DNA from 2 places in the Peribacillus sp. NPDC058075 genome. Region 1 is predicted to be linked to the other one. Evidence: riboswitches for the same ligand, from Rfam matches in the RefSeq annotation. Region 1 holds a riboswitch; the other holds the start of a gene.
What was found. Region 1 has a riboswitch for cyclic di-GMP ahead of ACFVS1_RS19140 (anti-repressor SinI family protein). Riboswitches for the same ligand answer to the same signal wherever they lie in the genome.
Positions count from the first base shown of each region.

Region 2: linked by a shared signal. The riboswitch ahead of ACFVS1_RS04170 (anti-repressor SinI family protein) and the one ahead of ACFVS1_RS19140 (anti-repressor SinI family protein) in region 1 are both predicted to bind cyclic di-GMP.

Region 1 covers NZ_JBHVSL010000002.1:285,528-291,762, forward strand. The annotation lists one part of gene prfB (peptide chain release factor 2) at 1-1,012, opposite strand, end outside; one part of gene prfB (peptide chain release factor 2) at 1,014-1,076, opposite strand; gene secA (preprotein translocase subunit SecA) at 1,229-3,742, opposite strand; gene ACFVS1_RS19135 (helix-turn-helix domain-containing protein) at 4,164-4,487, shown strand; gene ACFVS1_RS19140 (anti-repressor SinI family protein) at 4,637-4,777, opposite strand; cyclic di-GMP riboswitch class I at 4,809-4,894, opposite strand; gene ACFVS1_RS19145 (hypothetical protein) at 5,046-5,246, opposite strand; gene hpf (ribosome hibernation-promoting factor, HPF/YfiA family) at 5,543-6,100, opposite strand.
Region 2 covers NZ_JBHVSL010000001.1:827,115-833,349, forward strand. The annotation lists gene ACFVS1_RS04160 (YveK family protein) at 1-477, opposite strand, end outside; gene ACFVS1_RS04165 (acyltransferase family protein) at 553-1,728, opposite strand; cyclic di-GMP riboswitch class I at 2,593-2,674, shown strand; gene ACFVS1_RS04170 (anti-repressor SinI family protein) at 2,692-2,826, shown strand; gene ACFVS1_RS04175 (YwzD family small protein) at 3,741-3,872, shown strand; gene ACFVS1_RS04180 (VanZ family protein) at 3,869-4,351, shown strand; gene tagU (polyisoprenyl-teichoic acid--peptidoglycan teichoic acid transferase TagU) at 5,343-6,235, opposite strand, start outside.

The sequences.
Region 1 (6,235 bases):
CATCAATAAACATATCGATATCGCCATCCATGACAGCTCCCAAGTTTCCGGTCTCCGCACTAGTACGGTGATCTTTAACCATGGAATACGGGTGGAAAACATAAGAACGAATTTGGCTTCCCCAACCAATTTCCTTTTGCTCACCACGGATTTCATCCAATTCCGCTTGTTGCTGCTCAATTTCACGTTGATACAATTTGGCTTTCAGCATATTCATGGCCTGGGCCTTGTTTTTGATTTGAGATCTCTCGTTTTGGCACGTTACCACGGTGTTCGTTGGTAAATGGGTGATCCGGACCGCCGAGTCCGTTGTATTGATATGCTGACCACCTGCACCACTTGCCCGGTACGTATCGATTTTCAAATCTTCCGTGCGTACTTCTATATTGATCGTCTCATCAAATTCCGGCATGACTTCACATGAAACAAATGAAGTATGGCGTCTTCCTGAGGAATCGAAAGGAGAAATACGGACAAGACGGTGTACCCCTTTTTCCGCTTTCAAATAACCATAGGCATTATGGCCTTTGAAAATTAAAGTGACACTCTTAATCCCAGCTTCATCACCTGGAAGGTAATCAAGGGTTTCCACTTTAAAGCCTCTTTTTTCACCCCATCTTGTATACATGCGCAGCAGCATGGAACCCCAATCCTGGGACTCCGTTCCGCCTGCTCCAGGATGCAGTTCAAGAATGGCATTTTTCGAGTCATATTCTTCACTTAGTAAAAGTTGAAGTTCAAAGTCATTCATCTTTTGTGCAAGAACCGTGATCTCTTCTTCCAGCTCCGCTAAAAGTTCTTGATCATTCTCCTCTTTCACTAATTCATATGTCAAATCCAGATTTTCATAAGATTCATTCAGGTCGGACAATTGATTGACTTGTTCCTTTAAAGCATTCGTTTCATTGATGACAGTTTGTGCTTTTTGCTGATCATTCCAAAAATCGGGATGTGTCATCTCATTTTCCAGCTGTGCGATTCGTGCCTCTTTTTCATCTAAGTCAAAGAGACCCCCTAAAGTCCGTTAATCGTTGCGCTGTCCGTTCAAGTTCATTTCTAATTTCTGCTAATTCCATTTCTCTTCACCTCATTAAGTATGTTAAAAAAAATCCCTGAAGAGGGATTCCCTTCATTACAAATAAACCTCTTCAAACTATATGCAAACTAAACATGAAAAGAGGCGGCTAGCCTTGGACTTAACCGTCTCATCTTCATTATACACCTAACTTTAGCCTAAATTGCCATGGCAATTCTTATATTTTTTACCGCTGCCGCATGGGCATAACGCGTTTCTGCCAACGTCTTCCTTTTTACGGGCAGGGGCTTTTTTAACTTTTCCCCCGTCTTCTTCCTTCGGATTGACCGCTTGTCCTTTTATGACTTCCTTGCGTTCCAAATTGTTGCGGATTTCAGCCTTCATGATGTATTTCGCGACTTCATCTTCCATTGAAGCAATCATCGCTTCAAACATTGCGAAACCTTCTGATTGATATTCACGAAGCGGATCGATCTGACCATAAGCACGAAGGTGGATCCCTTGGCGCAATTGCTCCATCGCATCAATATGGTCCATCCACTTACTATCGACTGCACGAAGCACGATTACTTTTTCGAATTCACGCATTTGTTCTTCAGACAGCTCTTCTTCTTTTTGGTCATAGCCTTCTTTCACTTTGGCTAAAATGAACTCAACCAATTCCGATTCGTTTTTCCCTTCCAAATCAGCCACAGTGATTGAACCTTCATTGAATAGGTTACCATTCAGGTAATCGACAAGGCCTTGTAAATTCCAGCCTTCCTCATCGCCCATTGGTGCAAACGCGACAACATTTCGCTGGATGGATGCCGTGATCATCGTTTCGACGATTTCACGTAAGTTTTCACTTTCCATGACATCGAAACGCTGTTTATAGATAATTTCCCGTTGTTGACGGAGAACATCATCATACTGCAGTAATTGCTTACGTGAATCGAAGTTATTGCCTTCGACACGTTTCTGTGCGGATTCAACGGCCCTTGTCACCATTTTACTTTGAATTGGCTGGGAATCATCCATACCTAGGCGTGCCATCATATTTTTCATGTTATCCGAACCGAAGCGGCGCATCAATTCATCTTCCATTGATAAATAGAATTGAGTGACCCCTGGATCTCCCTGACGGCCGGACCGGCCACGCAGCTGGTTATCTATACGCCTGCTTTCATGACGTTCCGTACCGATTACAGCAAGCCCCCCAAGCTCCTTGACACCTTCACCAAGCTTGATGTCCGTACCGCGCCCTGCCATGTTCGTAGCGATCGTAACTGAGCCTTGATTACCTGCATTCGCAATGATTTCCGCTTCACGCTCATGGTTCTTGGCATTCAAAACATCGTGAGGGATTCCTTTTTTGGATAAATAGGCAGATATGACCTCAGATGTTTCGATGGCAACCGTACCGACAAGCACAGGCTGACCCTTTGTATAACGTTCGGCGATGTCTTCCACAACAGCCTTGAATTTCCCATCAGTTGTCGCGTATATAAGATCTGCCCTGTCATCCCTGATGATATTCCTATTTGTCGGGATCGCAATGACATTCATATTATAAATATTGCGGAATTCCTCTTCTTCCGTTTTGGCTGTACCAGTCATACCTGAAAGTTTTTCATACATCCTGAAATAGTTCTGGAATGTGATCGTCGCAAGAGTCATGCTCTCATTTTGAATTTCAAGTCCTTCTTTCGCTTCGATCGCCTGGTGGAGACCTTCGCTGTATCGGCGGCCTTTCATCAAACGGCCAGTGAATTGGTCAACGATGACTATCTCGCCTTCCTGGACCACATAATCCACATCCAAATGCATGGAAACATGAGCCTTTAACGCCTGATTGATATGATGATTCAAAGTAACGTGACTAATATCGAATAAATTATCGATATTAAATGCTTTTTCAGCTCGATTCATCCCATCTTCCGTCAGCTGAACACCTTTTGTCTTCTCATCATATGTGTAGTCCGTATCTTTCTTTAAGGTTCTAACAAACGCATTGGCCTGGATATAAAGCTGAGCCGATTTTTGTGCCGAACCGGAAATGATCAATGGCGTTCTCGCCTCATCAATCAAAATCGAATCGACCTCATCGATGACAGCGAAGTGGAGCGGACGCTGTACCATTTGCTCTTTATATAACACCATATTGTCACGAAGATAATCAAAACCTAACTCATTATTCGTACTGTACGTAATGTCCGCATTGTACGCCGCCTGCTTTTCTTCTTTAGAATGACTGTTCAAATTCAACCCGACGGTCAAACCGAGGAAGTCATACAATACACCCATCTCGGTGGCATCACGGTGTGCCAAGTATTCATTGACAGTAACGACATGTACACCTTTACCGGTAAGCGCGTTTAAATAAACCGGCATCGTGGATGTTAAGGTTTTACCTTCCCCTGTTTTCATCTCGGAGATATTTCCATCATGAAGGGATGCCCCACCCATGATTTGAACACGGTAAGGATATAAGCCCAGAGCACGCTTTGCCCCTTCACGCGCTACCGCAAAAGCCTCGACAAGCAAATCATCAACGGTTTCCCCATTTTGATAACGCTCTTTAAACTCACCCGTTTTGGCACGCAACTGTTCATCCGATAACGCCGCCGTTTCATCAGCCAGCGCTTCGACCTGATCGGCGATTTTTTCCAAACGTTTGATTTCTCGCTTATTCGGATCAAAAACTTTATTTAATATATTAAGCATTCAATAACGCTCCTCTATTATGGTAATGATCGTTCAATGACAAAATTCATATAAGTAAGAAGAAACACACTTCTATTATTACTAATGCACGCTTAATTTTACCACTTCTGTCATAGAGGTACAACTTCATGTCACTTCCCTGGTATAGACCTCAATTCATTTCTTGCGAAAAACAATGGATAAATGAGGAGTAAAACTGTTAAAATAGAAGGAAGTATAAAAAATATGTTGCAAACTCCCCACTATTCCATATGTAAATGAGAATTATCCATAACCTTCCATCACTAGATGCTGTGTGTCCTCTTTAGCGATAGCATGTCAAGGTAATCCAGCCTTTTAGGCGTCATGTTTATTGAATGAAAGGCGGGCTACTGAAACTTATTAGCGGAAGATAAATAGAACATGTTTCGAGGTGGTATTGATGATTGGTGAACGTGTAAAAAAACTGCGAGAAGAAAAGAAAATGTCGATGACTGAACTTGCCGATAAAGCGGGTGTCGCAAAGTCTTATTTAAGTTCGCTCGAGCGGAACTTACAAACGAATCCTTCTATTCAATTTCTTGAAAAAATCTCCGCCGTACTTAACATTCCTGTTGATGCCCTGCTTTATGATGCACCAAATAAGGAAACCTTGGACACCGACTGGATGAAAATCGTTGAGGAGGCCATGAATTCGGGTGTTTCAAAACAACAATTCAGGGAATTCATCGAGTTTAATAAGTGGAGAAAAGATAAAGAAGAGTAGAGTGGTAGTGCACTAGTTTACCTACATAAACCTGAAGAATACAGTTTGAATAAGCTAGACTTGTTTGAATCTCAAGGAGGAATAAGCCCTATAAACAGCTAATGAATCGAATTACTGTTTATAGGGATGTTCTCAATCTTGATCGAAAGCTATTTTCCATTGTTCTCCTCTAATGTTACCTCAAGGCCTTCCCGTTTAAAAAAAGCACTGATTTCCTCTTTTTTGAAACCCAAGCTCCTTGCTTCTGAAATCAATTTCACCCATTCTTGGTCCATTTCCACATTAGCCACCTCTTCTACCTCCTAAAATACTCTTTGTATTTCAGGCTGACCAGCCATCATAGTCTCGAGGACCTTAGACCTGTGCCTTTGCGCCCTCATCTTTCAATAAGTTTGCCTTTGTCGTGGTATTTATTACCAAATACATTGCTTATAATCATATTATAACGGATGCCCACTCCATATATTGCTATTTTATGTCGGTAATCTACCAAAATGCAAAAACTTTTATCCGACAAAATATTACAATATTAAGAAAATTCTAATTGTTGATAATTTTTTAGTTCCTTTCCTTTTTTATATAATAGTAAATATTGCTCTTCTTAATATTCCGTTGCTGTGTATTAATTCTCTCCATTGTAAGTGCATCCAAGGCTTTTTGCGCAGTTAAATCCTCACCGCAAGTCGGGCAAAGCCACTTTCCATATTCCGCACTGCTAAAAGAAGCCCTATGGCAAGTATGGCAATTCTTTCGATACAAGTAATCCAACCCCTCTGCACCCTGATCAAATTGTTTTTTATAAATAACCAGATGTTCTTTTTAAAGAACCTACAATTTGAGTATAGTGCAAAAGAAAGGGGTTATTGAATAGGTAAAATTGACTATTTATCTTAATAAAGAACAATTGCCGTTCTTTAAAAAGGATTCTTCATTGATATGGATTCTTTAGAGAACAAAAGAAGCAATCATTTTTTCCTTTTCAAACGAATTCTATCAACAGGCATTAAAAAGCACAACCCAAAGGCTGGGCTGTGCTTGTGATCATAAAATAATAATTAACTAGGTTCAATCAATCCATAGCGTCCATCTTTTCGGCGGTACACTACGTTCGTTGTATTAGTATCCGCATTCGTGTAAACGAAGAAACTGTGACCAAGCATATTCATTTGTAAAATCGCTTCTTCACTGTCCATCGGCTTTAAATCAAAGCGCTTATTACGGACCACTTCAATATCATTATCGTCTTCGAATTCATCCACCACTTCGTCAACTTCCGTATTGAAGGCGAATGCATCTGGTGCAGCCGATAGATTATTCCGGAACTTACGATTGACCTTCGTTTTATGTTTACGAATTTGGCGTTCAAGCTTATCATTGATCAAGTCAATGGCAGCATACATATCCGCATTTTCCTCTTCAGCACGAAGAACCAAATTCTGCATGGGAATCGTCACTTCGACCTTTGATGTATTATTGTTCACTTTTAAATTCACTAACACATTTGCATCTGGTGTATTGTTAAAATATCGTTCTAACTTGCCAATTTTCTTTTCGACGTATTCTCGAATTGCTGGAGTTACCTCAATGTTTTCACCGCGTACGTTGTAATTCATAAAGTGAGTCCTCCTTAAATTAAGACTATACAGTTAGATTCTACAATACCCCTCCGGTTCCTTTTAGAAACACATCATGAAATATGTCGAAATATTGAAACAATTGTCGGAAGGTTTGGAAAGGGTTGATGTCTG
Region 2 (6,235 bases), on a different contig from region 1:
ATCATTGAGAATACTAATCTGTTTAACGTTAGTAATGTCTTTAAAATTAGATATCGAATGCCTCGCGACAGTTTGGGCGATTTCCTTTGCGGATTCAGGATTTGAATCCTTGACGGTAATCGTGATGATTTGTGAATTATCTCGATTAGTAATGGAAACTTGCTTAAGTAAGTCATAGCTAGAAGTTTTAAGATTCAATTCCTCTTTAACTCCTAACATGATTTGCGGACTTTTAATGATGTCCATATACGAAAGGGCAAGCTGTCTGTTCTCTTGAACTTTGTTTATGGAAGCTTCCTTTTCATCCATGCTTAAAGATCCTGCCAGAACTTGAGTGGAATACTGATAGGTTGGTTTCATAAGGTACATGGACGAAAAAATGATAAAACCAGTAATACAAAGGGTAGATAGAATAATGATAAAAATTCGCTTTTTTAAGATTCGTATAAAATCTTTAATTTTTACTTTTTCATTCATCGATTTCACCACTTTTTTAGAGATTGTAAGAATACGTTCACAACTTGCATAGAATTTTTATATAATGGTAAGCAATTATCCTATTTTGCGTTGTAAAGCTATGTGGTCTTTGGAAATTCCTTTTTCTTGTTTGTTTCTTGTGAAATACGATCCGAGCCTCATGCATGGTTTTTCCACGAGTAGATAGGACGCTGAAGAAAGTAAAAAAGATAAGAAAAAGGAAAATATCAATAGTAAACCGGTAGGCAGCTTGTTATAGAATAGGTACATCAATGAGAATAAGGATATAAGATGGTACAAATACAAACTATATGAAATTTTCCCGAGTAGAGTTAGCAACCTAGACCTTAAGACCGCCGAAATCTTTTGGGAACATACGCTCATGATGATAAAAATGCAAACACCGAATGAGACTACATAATCCCTAAACATATAATTGTTTAAAAAATCCACTTCGCCAATGATGCCTTCGTACATAAAACAGGTAATGGCCCCCAACAACCATACAATTTTTACAGACTTTTTCTTTTTCAAGGTATAGGAAAAAAGTACAAGTCGATATTTCGCTATTATTGCTCCCATCAAAAAAAGGGTACTGTAGTGGAAACTTAGAAGGAAGCTGGTTATATCGCCACCAGAACCAAACAAAAACAAAAAAATAGTCGACGAAAAAATTAAAACAAAAAGCCATAATAAAGAGTATTTAAGCTTTTTTCGAACAAATAAAAAAATCAGAACAGGAAATATAATCGAAATTCTCATTTCGTGAACAAGGGACCATATAACATTGTTATAGGCGTCTGTATTGTACTGCCCGATAAACAAAAGATGTCCTATTAATAAGGAAGGAGTATCCGGGCCTGTCCAAGATTTATTAAACCAGTCAGTGATATAGGGCAAATCAATTTGGCTTAAAAGCATTTTAGCCAATATAGCCATGCCTATTGCTACTAGATATGGTATATAAATTCGAAACACTCGTTTTATTAAGTATGTAGAATAGTGGAATTTAGCACTATTAACTGATAAATACAAAACAAAACCACTTAATACAAAGAATAGAATGACAGACTCATTTCCACTGCTGAAAAAAAGGCGTAAAGGAGTTTCCTTAAACAAATAAATTATGTAGGAGCTGCTTGAACCATACTGATAATCTGCATATGAAGGGTAAACCATCAAATAATGCCCGATTAACACAATGAGTGCGGCTAAACCCCTTAATGAGTCGAATTCCTCATATCTAGTCATATCCTCCTCCATATGAACCGTTTTTTTTATAATATAGCACTTGTTCTCAATAAAGTATAGTTAGTTCTCTAAAACAGACAAAAATAGACAAAAAAATATAAAGTTAACCATCATATCTTAATTTGCAGGCTCAATTAAATTCTACTGGGCGAATAAAAACTTCTGGAGAATAGTTGAAAGACGGAACACCTCATGCCAAATTTCGGAACATTGGCTAAAAAATCTGCATAAGGCTTGAGGATCAACTTGTATGATTAGAGAGGGAAGCATACAAGCAGAAGATGAGGGATACAAATACTAGAATAGATTCATAAGAAAACAATTGACATAATAATGTAAAGATGGTAAGTTCAATTTAAATATTCGTTATAAAGAACGATTTGTTCGTTAAAGGTAAGTATAAAAACTGTTATTTCTATCAAAGGATAAAAAAATAGATTTTGCTATTTAATAGATACCTGTCATTAGCTCAATTAATAATCTATAGAAGAAAGGATGATTTTTAATGCCTTTATACCAAATGAGAGAAATATGGACACCTTTAAAATTAGTTGGAGTTAAGTTTTTTAAAACAGAAGAAGGAAGTATTTTTATGAAAGTATTTAATAAACGTCGAAGAAAGTTAAAATAATTCATTATTGAATTTTATTGCGCGTTAAGCTTGTTTTTAAAATTACCAATACCTAGTTGTTTTTTTAAGAATATTGTAGAATGATGGCGGAAAATTACGAAAAATATTTTAGTTAATCATCAGCTTTTTTAAGTATAATTAACATGAATATATGGGTATGTGACTTCATAAAAGTTAGACTTACATATTTTGCGCATGATACTTAATTGGAAAATCATCATAATGTTAAATATTCTTGAGAAAAGCAAACCTGTTGAAAAATAGGGACGCAAAATTACAGGTCTAAGGCTTTGCTAAGACGGCTGTGTTACCACAAATAGGCGGAATTTGTCATGGAAGTAAACAATGATTTGGAAGAATGGGTTTATTTAATGTTAGAAGCGAAAAATTCAGGCTTGTCCATTAAAGATGTAAATGATTTTATCGTAGAAAATGGATCAAGAGAAAAATCTTACATCTTGGGATAGGCTATATGTACCTTAGGGAAGGCTGTTATACAGTCTTCTTTTTTATTTTCATTACCGGAAATTACGGTAAAAGGTATCCAGAATAAGGAACATGGCGATGATAATAAAAATGCGACCTAATTGGGGGGATTTTTATTATGGATGTACCTATTGCCTTTTTTAAGGGATTAATGTGGGGAACTTTATTCAGTGTACCGTTATGGTTATCATTTTGCGGCTGGATAAAAATAATATGGAATGTTTTAGAATAAAACCCTAATTAAATCAGATTATTAAATGAATACATAAGGATTTAATATTTGGATAATAGAATTTTATTTATATATATCATGTGTTTTAAGTTGTCTTACTTCTCTCCAGATATACGAAATATAGCAAAAAAATAGTGAATGATACTTAAACATTTTTGGTTATGTGCCGATACTACACTATAGAGATTAAGCAAAGGGACTTCGCAACAGGCGATGTCAGATAGCTGCCATCAAAATAGAAGGAGATTATTTGATGACAAAAAATAAATTCATTACGTTCGAGGAAGTTTATGAAAAGAAACAGAGAAGCAAGAAAATTTTTATTGGGACTTATATTACTATTATTTTAGTTTTGATTACATTAATGACTTATTTTATGGGACAAGCATAATATGAGGTTTATCGAAGGGGCTGAGGAATCGGTCCTTTTTGTTTTTTTTATACCCACTATTTACCTAAAACTTACTAGTATTCATTCCTAATGGATATTTCAGAAATGTTAAAATTGGGTAAATTTTTGGTCTTTAAACTAATTCCTGCTTGCCAATTCCCGCTTTATATGTGATTATCAAGTAAATGAGCTATATTCCTTATTTTTGAAAAAAGGATTAGGATAAAAGTATGAAATGGCGGCTCAATTATATATTGGAGTGGAATTTTCGCATGGATTTTTTTGATATTTTAAAAGACACTTTTGCCAAGGGTGAGTCTGGACAAGATGTTACTGTAAATGAACTTGTGGAAGAGATTAAGGAGAAATTAAGCGGGATCATTGAACATCCTGATAGTATATGATTCGTAGATACATATTCCTTATTTTGCTCGTATTATGGGCGATGGTCATCTTCTTTTTTTCCTCGCAGACGTATGAGGAGCAAAGCATTACCCCTTTTTTAACGCAGTTCAATACTCCATATTGGTATGATAAGTTAAGTGGCATTTCATTCATGTATGGAGGGGTTGAGGTGAGTGCCCAAATAGCTGGAGTAAATGGCTTTCTGGAGTTCTTCCTTCGGAAGGGTGCCCATCTTTTTATCTTTTTTGTGTTTGGGTTATTGACGTATCGTGTTTGGGGCCGTTTTGTGAAGAACCCTGTTCTTTCGTTTTCAGGCGCTCTTTTATGTGTCCTTTTTTATGCGAGTGCAGACGAACTGCATCAAAAACTAACCGGTGGCCGAACTCCCTTGTGGCAAGATGTCATGCTGGACACGTTTGGCGGTTTGCTGGGAATTTTCTTTTCTCTTTTCTTGTATCGAAGGAGAAGGCGTCAATGAATATAAGAAATCATTTCCGTTACATATAAAAAAGAAGCATGTTTAAAACATGCTTCTTTTTTATCGTTTTCCTTATATGAATGATAACTTGTGAGGGTGATGAGGGTGAGGAGTAATGACGGCTATTCTCTTGGTTATAGCTTCAGGAGCTTGTACCATTTTTCTTTTTTCGAGCGGTTCAAAAAGCGTGGTTGAAGATTTTTATGAATAGGAAAATGAGGCAGAGTTCAGGAAGTCCTGGGATCTGCTAAGTTCTGAAATGAAGCTTCGATTTCGGAATCATGCAGATTATGTCCATAATAGGTCACATGTATTTTTTCAGCATTTGGATGTGAAGTCCTTTCAGTATGATTTGCAGTCCGATACTTAAGAATGTGAAGAACTGGATTCTGGTTAGGGTTGGAGGGCAATATAAAACGGCCTATGAAATTCCAGTTACACAGGTCTTCAATTCTCGCATGAGGGTGTTTATCTTGAACAAGATAGCTATGTTTTCACAGAAAAAGGCGAATGCTGTTTGTTATGGGATTATCGGTTTAAATAGATTCCTCTCCTTTTTCAGGCTCGAGTTCGTTTTATTGAAAAGGGAGAGGCGATGCTCTCATGTATTGCCGAAAAGAGCTACTTCTCATGAAACATATTTCATTCTTGATCGATCACTGATGGCTTTCAGAATAAACATTTTGTCCTGTTTGCTTAGCATAGCCCAGCTGCCTGCTTTGATTTTCATACAAATCCACTCCTTTGGTTTAGGATTATTTATTATAGTTGATGAATGACGGTTGATGGAATTCCGGGACCAGTGAATGATTGGGGCAAGGGGAAGATGGAACTGTCAGCTCATATTAGATTATACCGTCTTTTAGTGCCTAATAAACAACAAAAATTCCAACAAATCTCTACAATTGGTGTTCGTTTTTTGTCAGAATATTGGACGGGGAAAATGAAAAAGCTGTCAGGATGCGGGTCCGGACAGCTCTTTCATTTTTTCTTATTTGATGGATAATTGTTCTTTTAATTCGGATTGAACCTTTTCTTTTTCTTCATCCGACACAATATAATAGTAGATTCCGTCGATTTTCGTTCCGTTGCCATCTATTGATGATTGGGTAATGCTTTTGCTTGCGTCCCTGTAGTTCTTTTGGATGTCCATCATGTCATCAAACGTCAAATTCGTCTGGATATTATTACCGAGTGCAGCGAAGACTTCATCGAATTTCGTCAGGGATGAAAGGCTTGCACCTTCCTTAATGACTGCTTCGATGATGGCACGTTGTCTGGATTGACGGCCGAAATCACCGCTCGGATCGTCATGTCTCATTCTTGAATAGGCAAGGGCTTCTTTTCCGTTAAGGGTTTGCTTACCTTTTGAAAAATGAATGCCATCAGATGTAAAGTCCAAATCGTTTTGAACGGTCACGCCGCCGACTGCGTCAACGATATCCTTAAAGCCTTCCATATTGATTTTCATATAATAGTCGATTGGGATATCTAGGAAGTTTTCAACGGTATCCATGGACATTTTCGCGCCGCCGAAGGCAAATGCATGGTTGATTTTATCCTGTGTTCCATGACCGACGATCTCGGTCCGTGTATCACGCGGAATGCTTAGCATTTTGACCGATTTCTTTTGCGGATTGACTGTCAAGACAATCATTGTATCTGAACGGCCTTTGTCGCCATCTCGTTCATCGACACCGAGCATGAGCATCGAGAAGGGCTCCTGATCGGATAGTGCAAGGTCCTTCGTTCGTTTATCGGTGGTACGGTCTATTGGTGTATGCATCGTGTCAACGGTTTTTGTCAGTGAATTCCATACGGAGTAGGCAAAGGCTCCCCCAGCTAATATGAATAGTAGGACAATTACCCCGACTACCTTCAGCC